One region of the Micromonospora sp. NPDC050784 genome, then DNA from elsewhere that is predicted to be linked to it. Evidence: riboswitches for the same ligand, from Rfam matches in the RefSeq annotation. Region 1 holds a riboswitch; each other region holds the start of a gene.

Region 1 (2,192 bases):
CCAATGCCGCACACCAGCACCGGGGTCGCCTCTGGGCGGCATTCGGTCTGCTCGCCACCCTGATGGTGGTCGAGGCGGTGGCCGCCCTGCACACCGGCTCGCTCGCCCTGCTCTCCGACGCCGGGCACATGTTCACCGACGTGCTCGGCATCGGGATGGCGCTCGCCGCGATCACGGCGACCCGCCGGGCCACCGGCGACCCGCAGCGCACCTTCGGCCTCTACCGGCTCGAGGTGCTCGCCGCGCTGGCCAACGCCGTCCTGCTCTCCGGCGTCGCGATCTACGTCGTGATCGAGGCGATCCGCCGGTTCGGCGACCCGCACCAGGTCATCGCCGGTCCGATGCTCGCGGTGGCCGTGCTCGGCCTGCTCGCGAACATCGCCGCCTTCGCCCTGCTGCGCGCCGGGGCCCGGGAGAGCATCAACATCCAGGGCGCCTACCTGGAGGTGCTCGGCGACCTGCTCGGCTCGCTCGGCGTCATCGGTGCGGCGCTGCTCATCAGCGTCACCGACTGGTGGTGGGCGGACCCCCTGGTCGCGGTCGCCATCGGCGTGTTCATCCTGCCGCGCACCTGGAGGCTGGCCCGCGCCGCCATCCGCATCCTGGTGCAGGCCGCCCCGGAGCACCTCCAGGTGACCGCCGTGCACGACCGACTGGCCGCGGTCCCCGGTGTCGTCGAGGTGCACGACCTGCACGTCTGGACGCTCACCTCGGGCATGGAGGTGGCCTCCGCGCACCTGACCATGGCACCCGGCGCGGAGGTGGGCGCCGTGCTCACCGCGGCGCGTACGGCCCTGCACGACGACTTCCGCATCGAGCACGCGACGTTGCAGATCGAGCCCGGCGCCGCCTCCGGAGCGTGTGGCTCCATCGAGTGGTGACGGGCCTTTTCGGAGCATTGCTCGACTTTGTGGTAATTTTCCGTGCTGACGCACGCACCGTCCGTCACAATGGCTGCAGCCGCCCCACCGGCACCGGTAGGCTCGGTCCCGGCCTCCACCAGGCGGCGCCCTCCCGGCGCCGGTGGTGGTCGCCGCCTAATCGCCCAGCTGGGCGAACCGGGGAACCATGTTTCTGGGGTGCATCCGCGTCAGCGGTAGGGATCTTCCGTCCCGAACCCGTCAGCTAACCCGGTCGGCGGCTGACGGAAGGACATGCGCAGTGGCACCAGCACGACCACCCGCCGCCCGACTGGCGGCCCTGATCGTCGCGATGTTCGCCCTCGGCGTCGCGCTTCCGGCCGGCACCGCCTCGGCCGCTCCCCCGACCGGCCTGCGGGCCGCCGCACCCGACTCCGACGAGGAGGGCGGCACCCCGACGTTGCGCGCCCAACTCGAGGCGGCCAGCAAGGGCTACCTGGACGCGAAGCGCGCCCTGGACACCTCCGTACAACGGCAACGGCAGCTCGCCACCCAGCTGAAGACCATCGAGGTCGAGATCGACCAGCGCAGCGGCAAGGTCGGCGAGATTGCCGAAGTGGCGTACCGCACCGGCCGGCTCGGCGCGATGTCGGCGCTGCTCAACAGCAACACTCCCGAAGGCTTCATGGACCGGGCCGCCGCGCTCGACGCGGTGGCCGCCAACGAGGACAGGGTGCTGCGCGACCTGCTGAAGAGCAAGGACCAGGCCAACCGCACCCGGGTCGCCCTGGACGGCGAGATCAACGAACAACGCAAGCAGGTCGCGGTGATGGCCAAGCGCAAGGAACAGGCCGAACGGGCCCTGACCGTGGCCACCGCGCCCAAGCCGCAGACCACCGCCGACACCGGCTCCAACCGGGGCACCTCCAGCGCCAACGCGACAGCCGCGCCGCGCAACTCCGACGGCTCCTGGCCCTCCGAGTCGTGCAGCGTCAACGACCCCACGCCGGCCAGCGGCTGCATCACCCCACGTACCCTGCACGCCCTCAACCAGGCCAAGGCCGCGGGCTTCACCCGGTACGTCTCGTGCCACCGCCCCAGCGGCTCCGGTGAACACCCGAAGGGCCGGGCCTGCGATTTCGCGGCACAGAAGGGCGGCTTCGGTGGAGCCGCCACCGGTGGCGACAAGACCTACGGCAACAACCTGGCCGCGTACTTCATCCGCAACGCGGACCGGCTCGCCGTGCTCTACGTGATTTGGTACAAGCAGATCTGGCTGCCCAGCAGCGGGTGGAAGTCGTACAGCGGGGCGCACGGCACCCCGTCGACCGA
Region 2 (2,192 bases), on a different contig from region 1:
AGGCCGATCCGCTAGAACCAGGACGACGAGGGCCCGCCGCGACGAATCGCGACGGGCCCTCCGGTCACCCGGGGTCAGCCTGGGCGGCCGTAGCTGTGGATCGGGCCGTCGTCGACCTTCTTCATCTTGACCGGTTGACCGGCCTGCGAGGCGTGCACCACCCAGCCGTCGCCGACGTACATGCCGACGTGGTGGATGTCGCTGTAGTAGAAGACCAGGTCGCCGGGGCGCAGGTCGCCCCTGCTGACGTTCTTCGTGACGCGGCTCTGCGCGGCGGCGTTGTGCGGCAGCGACACGCCGGCCTTCGCCCAGGCGGCCAGCATGAGCCCGGAGCAGTCGTACGAGTTCGGACCCTCGGCACCCCAGACGTAGGGCTTGCCGATCTGCGCGCATGCGAACTTGACCGCGGTGCCCGCGGCGCCACCGGGGTAGCTGCCCGGGCAGGGCGCCGGGCGCAGCGGACCGCCGCCGCCGTTGCCGTACACCTTGAGGCGCAGCTTCTGCAGGCGGTCGATCTCCTCGTTGATCTGCTTCTTCTTCGCCGCCAGCTGAGCTTCGGTGCGGGTCAGCTGGGCCACCATCTCGTCCAGCGGCGCCTTCTGCGCGGCCAGCTGGTCGCGCAGGTCGGCCACCTGGCGTACGTCCTTCTGCTGGTTGTGCGCGAAGCGGTCGAGCATCTCCAGCTGGCCGACCACCTCGCTGGGCGACCGGCTGCCCAGCACCGCGTTGACGGTCGAGACGTTCTCGCCCTTGTAGGCGCGTACGGCCAGGGCGCTTACCTTGTCCATCGCGGCGTCGACCTGGCGCTCCAACGGAGTGATCCGGGCGGCGAGCGCGTCGGCCTGCTTGCGCTTCGCAGCGAGGTCGGTGCGGGTGGCGTTGTGCCGTTCGATGATCGGTTCGAGTTTGTTCCAGTCGGCGTCGATCTGGCGCTCGATCTCGGCGACGGACGGGTCGGCGTGGGCCGCCGTGGCACTGCCGGTCAGGACGACGGCGATGCCGGCCAGCGCGGCGAGTGCGGTGGTGAAGCGGGACCAGCGTGGGCGCGGCACGATCGACGCCGGGCCGGCTGATGCCGACCGCTCGGACGACGGCCGCGGGGCATGGAGTGCCACCGGGGTTCCGTACTCCTTCTTCCTGACCGCCTACCGGGTTAGCTGACGGGTTCGGGCGGGAAGTCGGCGCCCTACCGCAGTGGTTGCGGATTCACCCCGAGGGACCTGGGTCCCCGGTTCGCTCGGAAACGACTCGGCGGTGTCGGTCCGTTACCGCCCGGGCTGGGCGGAGCTGCTGTCGGGCCGACGAATGACCAGAGTAGAGACGCTTGTTACCGATCCGCAACCCGTGCGGCCGTGACACTCCGTACCGATTGGACGAGGCCACTGACCGTGTGTGAAGAATTCTTTCCGCGCGCTTCGATAGATGGAAAGGTATTGACGTGACCTCCCGGGCGGCGCGATGGTGACCTGACCTCACTCCGAGAGAATCTAGGGGGTTCGATGCACCATCCAACCCTGTCGACCGGCTGGCGCGCACTGCTCGCCGCCACCGTGGTCGCCGCCGCGACCACGGTGCCAATCTCCGTCGGCCCGGCCGCCGCCGCACCCACCACCAACCGCCAGCAGCAGTACGCCGCCGCGGCCACCGAGTACGGCGTACCGACCGTGGTGCTGCTCGGCGTCTCCTACCTGGAGTCGCGCTGGGACACCAACGCCGGCACACCGAGCACCAGTGGCGGCTACGGCCCGATGCACCTGACCGACGCTCGGCACGTGGCCGCTCTCCCCGGGGGCGGTCACCACGACGCCGGTGCCGAGGACCCACGCGGCGACGACTCCCGTCCCGCCCGGGTGCCCGCGCCCCGGCCGGTCGAGGCCCCCGCGCCGTCCACCGCCGCGTTGCAGACCGTGGACGCCGCCGCCTCGCTGACCGGCGCCACCCCTGAGGCACTGCGCACCGACGCGGGCCTCAACATCCGGGGTGGGGCCGCGCTGCTGGGCGCGTACCAGAAAGATCTGGGCGCGCCGGTGGGCGCGGACACCGACCCGGCGGCCTGGTACGGCGCGGTGGCACGCTACTCGGGCGCGGACAGCGCCGACGCCGCGGCGGCCTTCGCCGACGAGGTCTTCACCACCGTCGGCGCGGGCGCGTCGCGGGTGACCGACGACGGCCAGCGGGTCACCCTGCCGGCC
Region 3 (2,192 bases), on a different contig from region 1:
CCATGCCGTGCAGCAGCAGCAGGACCGGCCTACGGCCGGCGTGACCACCCGATGTCTCCACCACGGCCGCAGTCTCCCACGGTTCACGGCCCGGTACGAGAGCCGTCGATGACGGCGTACGACGGACCGCGCGGACAAACGCCGCGGGCGCCGGCCCCTTGTGGGAGACGGCGCCCGCGGCGGTCAGGGTGCCCGGGTCAGGCGGAGTAGCCCCGGCTGGTGATCCAGTTGGCCAGGTCGATGGTGGTGATCCAGTACGACGGGTCGGCCGGGTTCGCCGAGTCGGCGATCCGTACGGTACGACCGTTGTCCTTGTAGCCCACGACGGCGATGTAGTGCCCGCCGCCGTAGGAGTGCCAGCCGCCGTCGGTGTCGGTGGCGTCCCCGACGACGTTGGCCACCACACCCCGGCCGTCGGTGATGGCGTTCACCACGTCGGCCTGGAGGCGGTCCATCTGCGCCGGGCTGGGCGCGCCGGGGAACATCCGGGTCCGGTACGGGGAGCCCTTCACCTCGGCGTTGAGCACCCGGGTGGTGTCCTCGGCCGAGTTCGTGCCCATCTCGGTGGTGCCCAGCTCGGCGCCGAGCTCCTCCTGGGTGCGGTCGATGCCGGCGGCGCTGAGCGCGTTCCGGGTGGCCGCCGGGCCGCAGTTGTAGTAGGTGTTCTGCGCCTCGTAGTCGTAGTCGAGCACCTTGGTCGCCGGGGGCTTCGGGCGCTCCGGCTTCCGGGTCAGGTCCGGGTTGCTGCTGGCCTTGGCGGCGGGGGCGCTGGTGGCCGGGGCGGCCGTGGTCGGCGCGGCGCTGGCCGAGGGGGACGCGTCCCGAGCCTCGCCGCGGGAGGCGGCGACGTCGCTGCGCATCTCGGCGACAGTGGTCGCGGTGCGCTGGCCGGCCGGGGCGTCGTCGGCAGTGGTGAGCAGGGCGCCGGTGGTGGTGGCGATCGCGAGGGCCGCGGCGGAGGCGGCGACGATCTGGTACGGACGCTCGGTGGCGAGGCGGCGGAGCTGACGCTGCAGGGTGTGCTTCACGGGGTCCTCCACGGATCGGGGGGAGAGCGGCACACCGGGGCCGGACCGGTATCCGGGCAGGCGCCAACGCACGGACCGTGGTCCGCGGATGGTGAACCGCTCAGGGGAACGCCCGGCGTGGCCGGGCGGGGAAGGCGATGACCCGGGGGGTCAGCTCACCGTCACTGGACGAGTGAGCGGGGGCACCGCCGCGCCGTGGAGGCGAGGGAACAACCGAGGGGTGGAAAGGTGCTGCACGAGGATGGGACTCCTTCCGACACCGCCTACCGGGTTAGCTGACGGATTCGGGCGGGAAGATCGCCCTACCGCGGGCCGTGGCTCGCGGATTCACCCCGGACTTACTGATGGGTCCCCGGTTCGTTGATCACGATTGAGCGGGTCGATGCGGCGTCGCGTCTTGCGATCGGTTACCGCACCGGACGGGACGACACTACTGGTCGCTCCACGCCCTGCCAAGCCAGGTTCACCTGCGTAAACCCCAATTGGCGCGACAATTTCTGCGCGTATTGCCGATGATGTGACTCGATGGGACAACCGGTTACGGCGACGCCTGCGGGCGACAACCGGACAGGCCGCGAAGAACGCGGCCATAATCGCGGGAACAATGCCGTCGATCGCGCCGACCGTCCGATTTCGCTATTGCGTGACCGGCCTCACATCACGGATCGGGCTCAACCCGCCCGGGCCGGGCGCCACCGTGCCACGACGGCGGGACGCATCGCCCCGGCCACCGTCCGGCGAGCGGGCACCGGGGTCGGGCGCAGCCGGGCTGCCGCCGTGTACGCCTCCTCGGCGAGGGTACGAGCCGACTCGGCGGCCAACTCCGCGTCGCGCCAGGCGGCCCGCTCACGGTCGGCGGCCACCCGGTAGTCGGCCAGCCGCGCATCCCGGACCACCCGGCTGACCAGCACCTCCTGCTCGACCGGGTGCCGCCGGGGATCCCAGCCACGCCGGTGCCCGAACACGTCGCCGAGCTGCGCCATGCTCAGGTCGCCCCGCCAGTACGCCGCCATCGCCGCGCGGTGCAGATAGCGTTCCCGGGCGGCGTACTCGGCGGGGGTGTGCGGGGTCTGCGGGGTGGGCAGCGCCCCGGCGCCCGCGAAACGACGCGCGACGGTGTCCGCCTCGTCGTACCCGATCCAGGCCCGCTCCAGCTGATCCTGA
Region 4 (2,192 bases), on a different contig from region 1:
AGCGAAGACGCCACCACCCTGTCGATGTTCCAGGGCGACGTGGACCTGCACGGTCTACTGCTCGCCGGGATCATCATCGGATCGCTCGGGGTGCTCGACGACGTGACGGTCACCCAGGCGGCCACCGTCACCGAGCTGGCCAACGCCAACCCCGGGCTGACCCGGTTGCAGCTGTACCGGGCGGCCACCCGGGTCGGCCGCGCGCACATCGCCTCCACTGTCAACACCATCGTGCTGGCGTACGCGGGCGCGTCACTGCCCCTGCTGCTCCTGCTCACCGCCGACTCGCGGCCGATCGGGCAGATCCTCACCAGTGAGTTCCTCGCGCAGGAGATCGTCCGCAGCGCGGTCGCCACCCTCGGTCTGATCGCCGCCGTACCGCTGACCACCGGGCTGGCCGCGGTGGTGACCGCCGCCGGGCGCACCGAGGCCACGCCGTCCACCGACGCTCCCGCGCCCCGGCCCCAGCCGGACCGCACCGAGGCACTGGCCGCACTCAGCTCACCGCGGAAGGCCGGCTCCGACGAGCCGGACCGGACGCGGCCCGCACCCCCATCCGAGGCCACCGACCGGTGGCCGGAGTCGAACAGGAGCACGGATACGGCATGGTGACACTCCTCAGCGTGACCAGATCGGGCATCCACCCTGAGAACCGCGTCACTGGTCACTCAACGCTATGGCGAAATGACGCTTTTGGTCGGCATCCAGGCGTAGCTCACCCGGTCGACTCTCGGGTAACCTCGCTGCCGGTTACCGATGAAGGCGCGAAGCGGCGCCTGCGGTGCCACCGCCCAATCGCCAGCCGGCGAGCCGGGGACCCAGGTACCTGGGGTGAATCCGCGTCAGCGGTAGGGGCCACTTCCGCCCCGAACCCGTCAGCTAACCCGGTCGGCGGTCGACGGAAGGGAACATTGTGACGGCACCCCTACGCCGCTGGATGACACCCGTGGTGGCCGTGATCGCCGCACTGACCGTGCTCGCCGGGCCCCTCCCGGCCCACGCCGCCCCGACGACCCCCACACCGTCCGGGCACGAGGAGGACGGCGAACCCAAGTTGCTCAACGACGTCATCGAGCAGGCCAACCGCGACTACTCCGCAGCCAAGTCCAAGCTGGACAAGTCAAAGAAGCGGCAGGGCGAGTTGGCCGCAGAGGTCGACCGGGCCAAGGCCGACCTGGACGCGTTGGCTCCGCAGGTCGGGCAGATCGCCGCCCAGGCGTACCGGACCGGCCGGATCGGCGCGGTCGCGATGCTGCTGGAGAGCGAAGCTCCCGACTCGTTCGTCCGGCGCGCCGGGATGCTCGACGAGATGAACATGGTCAACGAGAAGAAGCTCTCCGAGGTCAACGAGGTGAAGGCCCGCGCCGAGCAGGCGAAGCTGGCCCTCGACACGGAGGTCCGGGAGCAGCAGAAGCAGACCGCCCTGATGGCCAAGCGGAAGAGCGAGGCCGACAAGGCGCTCTCCCTCGTCGGTGGAAAGGGCTTCACCGGCGGCCTGGTGGACGCCACCTCACCGGTCGCGAAGATCGGCCCGGGTCGCACGGCCGACGGTGACTGGAAGCCCCAGTCGTGCAGCGAGAACGACCCCACCACGTCCGGCTGCATCACGCCGCGCACGCTGCACGCGTACAAGGAGGTCAAGCGGGCCGGCTTCAACCGGTTCGTCGGCTGCTACCGCCCCGGCGGGCCGTGGGAGCACCCGAAGGGCCGCGCCTGCGACTGGTCGCTGCAGAAGAGCGGCTTCTCCCCGTGGCACAACGAGGACACTCGGACGTACGGCAACAACGTCGCCGCGTTCCTCATCCGTAACGCCGACCGGCTCGGCATCTACTACGTCATCTGGAACCGGCAGATCTGGTTCCCGGCCACCGGCTGGAGTTCGTACAGCGGGCCGTCGAACCACACCGACCACGTCCACATGTCGCTGCTCTGACCCGCACGATCACCGTTGAGGGCCGTTCCGCGTGACGCGGAGCGGCCCTCGTCGCGTCAGACGGTGGCAGGCGCGGCCGGGTCGGTCGACTCGGACGATCCGGCCGGGGTGTCCAGCGTCGCGAAGCCAGCCGGCACGGCGGCCACCTGACGCACCGCCCCGGCGGCCAGCCGGTAGGACACCCCCACCACCGCGCACCGCCCCCGCGCCACCTCGTCGGCCAGCACGGAAGACTGCCCGAGCAACGTCTCGACGGTCT

What was found. Region 1 has a riboswitch for cyclic di-AMP ahead of ACIBD9_RS10440 (coiled-coil domain-containing protein). Riboswitches for the same ligand answer to the same signal wherever they lie in the genome.
Region 2: another riboswitch for cyclic di-AMP. It lies ahead of ACIBD9_RS31270 (NlpC/P60 family protein); the one in region 1 lies ahead of ACIBD9_RS10440 (coiled-coil domain-containing protein).
Region 3: another riboswitch for cyclic di-AMP. It lies ahead of ACIBD9_RS25855 (C39 family peptidase); the one in region 1 lies ahead of ACIBD9_RS10440 (coiled-coil domain-containing protein).
Region 4: another riboswitch for cyclic di-AMP. It lies ahead of ACIBD9_RS02650 (coiled-coil domain-containing protein); the one in region 1 lies ahead of ACIBD9_RS10440 (coiled-coil domain-containing protein).

Annotation. Positions count from the first base shown of each region.
Region 1 is NZ_JBITGG010000006.1:132,320-134,511, reverse strand. Features, by position in the region: gene ACIBD9_RS10445 (cation diffusion facilitator family transporter) at 1-881, shown strand, start outside; cyclic di-AMP (ydaO/yuaA leader) riboswitch at 1,025-1,156, shown strand; gene ACIBD9_RS10440 (coiled-coil domain-containing protein) at 1,162-2,192, shown strand, end outside.
Region 2 is NZ_JBITGG010000035.1:5,021-7,212, reverse strand. Features, by position in the region: gene dcd (dCTP deaminase) at 1-1, shown strand, start outside; gene ACIBD9_RS31270 (NlpC/P60 family protein) at 75-1,115, opposite strand; cyclic di-AMP (ydaO/yuaA leader) riboswitch at 1,129-1,264, opposite strand; gene ACIBD9_RS31265 (N-acetylmuramoyl-L-alanine amidase) at 1,500-2,192, shown strand, end outside.
Region 3 is NZ_JBITGG010000022.1:10,974-13,165, forward strand. Features, by position in the region: gene ACIBD9_RS25850 (alpha/beta fold hydrolase) at 1-64, opposite strand, end outside; gene ACIBD9_RS25855 (C39 family peptidase) at 198-1,040, opposite strand; cyclic di-AMP (ydaO/yuaA leader) riboswitch at 1,274-1,415, opposite strand; gene ACIBD9_RS25860 (hypothetical protein) at 1,700-2,192, opposite strand, start outside.
Region 4 is NZ_JBITGG010000002.1:47,624-49,815, forward strand. Features, by position in the region: gene ACIBD9_RS02645 (YibE/F family protein) at 1-612, shown strand, start outside; cyclic di-AMP (ydaO/yuaA leader) riboswitch at 779-909, shown strand; gene ACIBD9_RS02650 (coiled-coil domain-containing protein) at 914-1,933, shown strand; gene ACIBD9_RS02655 (carbonic anhydrase) at 1,990-2,192, opposite strand, start outside.